DNA from 2 places in the Luteimonas sp. A478 genome. Region 1 is predicted to be linked to the other one. Evidence: predicted binding sites of a transcription regulator. Region 1 holds the regulator's gene; the other holds the start of a gene.
The links. Region 1 encodes HrcA, which represses chaperone genes, less so after heat shock. Its sites were predicted from a motif close to TTNGCACTCNNNNNNNNNGAGTGCNAA; they were not measured.

Region 1 (2,394 bases):
AAGCAGGGCCATCTGGCTGCCGCGCGAGAGCAGGGCCTGGTGCTCGTGCTGGCCGTGGATCTCGACCAGGTGCGAGGCCAGTTCGCCCAGCTGCGAGAGGGTTGCGGGGCGGCCGTTGATCCAGGCACGCGATCCGCCGTCCGCACGCAGCGTGCGGCGCAGCTGGCAGGCCCCGCCCTCGTCGAATTCGTGCTCCTTGAGCCAGGCCTCCGCGCCCGGGGCATCGGCCAGCTCGAACCCGGCGCTCAGCTCGGCGCGTGCGGCGCCGTGCCGGACCATGCCGCTGTCCGCGCGCAGCCCCGACAGGAAACCGAGCGCATCGACCAGAAGGGACTTGCCGGCGCCGGTTTCGCCGGAAATGACCGTCAGCCCAGGCCCGAATTCCATTTCGGTAGCGCTGGCAACGGCGAAATCACGGATGGAGAGATGGGTCAGCATATCGGCATGATTGTGCAGTGCAGGGCGCCCCGCGGCCAAGCCCGGTGTGCACAGGATCGCGGTGCCCGGTCGCAGCGCCTGCGATTGCGGGCGGATGGCTGATCATGGCCGATCTCCGGGACCTGGCTGCACCGGCTCAAGCGGGACGGTATATCTTGGCGGCATGAGCCCTCGCACTGAAGCCCCGTCCGGACATGATCTTGACCCGCGTTCGCGGCAGCTGCTGCGCACCCTGATCGCGCGCCATATCCGTGATGGCGAACCGGTGGGGTCGCAGACCCTGTCGCGTCACTCGGGGCTGGAAGTCAGTCCGGCGACCATCCGCAATATCCTGGCCGACCTGGAGGAGGCTGGGTTCCTGAGCGCCCCGCACACCTCCGCCGGTCGCGTGCCCACGGCGCAGGGGTATCGGGTTTTCGTCGATTCGCTGCTGCAGCTCAAGCCGCTGCCCGAAGCGGAGCAGGCCAGGCTGCGCAGTGGGCTTGCCACCGGTGCGGGGACGCAAACACTGCTGGACAGCGCCTCGGAACTGGTCTCCGCCATGACCCGCTTCGTGGGTGTAGTGAGCGTGCCACGACGCGAGCGCTTCGCGTTCCGCCACATCGACTTCGTGCCGGTGGACGCGCAGCGGGTGATGGCGATCCTGGTCTTTGCCGATCATGAAGTGCAGAACCGGTTGATCCAGACCCGCCGCAACTGGGAGCCCGGCGAGCTGGAGCGCGTGGCCAATTACCTCAATGCCAACTTCGCGGGGATGTCACTGGCCGATATCCGCGCTGCCCTGGTGCGCGATATGAGGACAGCCCGGAGCGAAATGGAGGCGCTGCTGGCCCAGACCGTGGAGCTGGCCGAACAGGCGCTCAGCAGCGATGACGAGGATATGGTGGTGAGCGGACAGAGCCGTCTCATCGGTCTGCAGGACCTGTCCGACCTGGAACGGCTGAGGGAGCTGTTTGAGGCCTTCTCAAGCAAGCGCGAGATCCTGCAACTGCTCGAGCGCACCGCCAAGGCCCCCGGCCTGGGCATCTTCATTGGCGAGGAAACCGGGCTTGCGCCATTGGAAGGCGTATCGCTGGTGACCGCCAGCTACGGCGCTGGCGGACAGGTGCTCGGCGTCCTGGGCGCGATCGGTCCGACCCGGATGGCCTATGACCGGGTGATCCCGGTGGTGCAGGCCACTGCTGGAGCGCTTGGCGCCGCGCTGGAAAGAGCCCGGGGCGACTGACTGGGCCTTGAATCCCTCATACGCGGACCCCATTGCTCCGCCAACGGCGGCAAAACGACCGCCACGGGACCAGAAATGAACCAGGAATCCGCAAAGGACAAGGACACCCGGCACGGTCCGGGTGACGAAAGTGGGGTGCAGGACGGGGAGCAGGCCGCGTCCCTGCAGGAACAGGTGGAAATGCTGAAGGCCGAGCTGGAGCAGCTGCAAGCCCAGACGCTGCTGGAGCGCGCCGACCTGGAAAACCAGCGCAAGCGCATGGCGCGGGAGGTCGAATCCGCCCGCCGCTTCGCCAACGAGCGACTGCTCGCCGACATGCTGCAGGTCTTCGACAGCCTGGAGGCCGGCCTGGCCAGCGCGACGGAAGACGATCCGCTGCGTGCGGGCGTGGAGCTGACCCTGCGTCAGCTCGGCAAGGTGACTGCCAGCTTCGGCCTGACCGAGGTGGCCCCGGCCCCCGGGGATGCGTTTGACCCGGAGCACCACCAGGCCATGAGCATGGCTGCGGTGGCAGGGATCCCGCCCGGCGCGGTGGTCCAGCTGTTCCAGAAGGGCTACGTGCTCAACGAGCGCCTGCTGCGCCCGGCGATGGTGGTCGTGGCGCCGTCATAAGCCGGTTTCGCGGGGAGAAAAGCCCTGCCAAAGCCGGCTCCGGACTTGAAGCCCGGCCAGCCGCCCCCAGATAAAACCCATCGGCGGCCTTGCCGCCCCACTCCAGTTAAGAATTCAGG
Region 2 (2,394 bases), on a different contig from region 1:
CCGTCCGCATCGAGCAGCTCGTAGCGCACGCCGTACTGCTCCAGCACGGTGATGTCGCGGGCGGCGGCATCAAGCTGCTCGCGGGTGCGGAACAGCTGGGTGGTGCCCAGGGTGCGCTGCTCGTATTCCAGGCCCACTTCGCGGCGCAGCTCGTCAAGGCTCTCGCGGCTGTACTCGGCCAGGCGCACCATGCGCGCCTTGCTGACCGCGTAGCGCGCGCTGGTGCAGTTGCGCAGCATCTGCCACAGCCAGCGGTACTGGGCCAGATCGGCGGTAGGGCGGATGGCCAGCGGGGCGTGGCGCGACAGCAGCCAGCCGATGGCCTTGGCGGGGATGCCCGGCGCGGGCCAAGGGGAAGCGTAGCCAGGTGAAACCTGGCCGGCGTTGGCGAAGCTGGTTTCCAGCGCCGGCCCGGGCTGGCGGTCGACCACGACCACCTCGTGCCCGGCCTGACGCAGGTACCAGGCGCTGGTAACGCCGACTACTCCAGAACCCAGAACCAGGATGCGCATGCTCATCTACTCTCGTGTAATGGTGACTATGCAGTTGGACCATCCAGTATATTTGCGACGGGGCAGTGATATTCCCCATTTGTTCTGGGTTCTGTGGTGAATAATCCCGGGAACACGTCTTTTGGAGGAGGCTTGTATGGCCAAGCGCGGTCTGGACCGTATCGACCGCAGGATCCTGCGCATCCTGCAGCGCGAAGGGCGCATCCCTTTCACCGAGCTGGGCGAGCGGGTCGGGCTGTCTACCACTCCCTGCGCGGAGCGGGTCCGGCGCCTGGAGCGCGACGGGGTGATCACCGGCTACCACGCCCGCGTGGCGCCACAGGCGGCGGAAGCGGCGCTGCTGGTGTTCGTGCAGATCAGCCTGGCCTACAAGTCGGGCGATATCTTCGAGGAATTCCGCCGCGCGGCGCTGAAGCTGCCGCACGTGCTCGAGTGCCACCTGGTGTCGGGTGACTTCGACTACCTGATCAAGGCGCGGATCTCGGAGATGGCTTCCTACCGCAAGCTGCTGGGCAGCACCCTGCTGACCCTGCCGTATGTGCGCGAGTCACGCAGCTATATCGTGATGGAGGAGGTGAAGGAGACGCTGGAACTGCCGTTGGAGGATTGATTGCGCTTTCTTCATCCCATTCCGGGAGAGCGGGGCTGAGACCACGCGGGGCGCCGGGGCAAGCAAAGCCGACGTCGTGTGGCTTCAGATGTCTCCGCAAGCGAGCCCCGTCGTGGCCGGGGGGCCTTCGCAGCGAAGTAAAGGAGGAGGCATCCGCCGCAGGCGGAGGCCGGGGGACATGAGCAGCGAAGGCCTCCCGGCCGCGGCGGGGCCGATCAGGTCACCGCACGCCCAAGCGAAGAAACCGCTGTTCCTCGTGTCCCCCCCGATGTCAGACGAAGGACCGGAAAATTTCCGGTCGTGGCCCTTGAAAAGAAAAAACCAGGTCCCATCTCCTGACCACGCCCGGCTCACCGGGTCTGTGCTGTCCACGGCTTTGGCACTCTGCCGGGCAGAGTGCTAATATCGCCGCCCAAATCCCAACCCGATCAATCACTTGACGAGGATCGACATGAGCAATATCAAGCCGCTTTACGACCGTGTGGTCATCAAGCGTACCGAAGAAGAAAAGATGTCGGCCGGCGGGATCGTGATCCCCGATTCCGCGACCGAAAAGCCGATCAGGGGTGAAGTTGTCGCCGTCGGCGACGGCAAGGCCCTGGACAACGGCGACGTGCGCGCCCCCAAGGTCAAGATCGGCGACCAGGTGCTGTTCGGCAAGTACAGCGGCACCGAAGTGAAGCTCGAGGGCACCGAATACCTGGTGGTCCGCGAAGACGACATCCTGGCGATCCTGGGCTGATCCAGCCCGGCGATTCCGACATCCCCCAATCACAGAATTTATTCCGGAGTTAGCAAATGGCTGCCAAGGAAATCCGTTTCGGTGAAGACGCGCGCTCGAAGATGGTGCGCGGCGTCAACACTCTCGCCAATGCCGTCAAGGCAACCCTCGGCCCGAAGGGCCGCAACGTCGTGCTCGACAAGAGCTTCGGCGCCCCGACCATCACCAAGGATGGCGTGTCCGTAGCGAAGGAAATCGAGCTGCAGGACAAGTTCGAGAACATGGGCGCGCAGATGGTCAAGGAAGTTGCTTCCAAGACCTCCGACAATGCCGGTGACGGCACCACCACCGCCACCGTGCTGGCCCAGGCCTTCATCCGCGAGGGCTCCAAGGCCGTCGCCGCGGGCATGAACCCGATGGACCTCAAGCGCGGCATTGACCAGGCCGTCCGCGCCGCAGTGGAAGAGCTGAAGAACATCAGCAAGCCCACCGCCGACGACAAGGCGATCGCCCAGGTCGGCACCATCTCCGCCAACTCCGACGAGTCGATC

Region 2: groES (co-chaperone GroES) is a predicted target of HrcA. The motif match lies at 1,499-1,525, and genes of this name have one in related genera.

What each region holds. Positions count from the first base shown of each region.
Region 1 covers NZ_JBSVRF010000001.1:444,154-446,547, forward strand. Annotated here, with positions in the region: gene recN (DNA repair protein RecN) at 1-438, opposite strand, end outside; gene hrcA (heat-inducible transcriptional repressor HrcA) at 602-1,663, shown strand; gene grpE (nucleotide exchange factor GrpE) at 1,739-2,275, shown strand.
Region 2 covers NZ_JBSVRF010000005.1:187,265-189,658, reverse strand. Annotated here, with positions in the region: gene ACW7G3_RS11375 (D-amino acid dehydrogenase) at 1-512, opposite strand, end outside; gene ACW7G3_RS11370 (AsnC family transcriptional regulator) at 649-1,122, shown strand; gene groES (co-chaperone GroES) at 1,574-1,864, shown strand; gene groL (chaperonin GroEL) at 1,921-2,394, shown strand, end outside.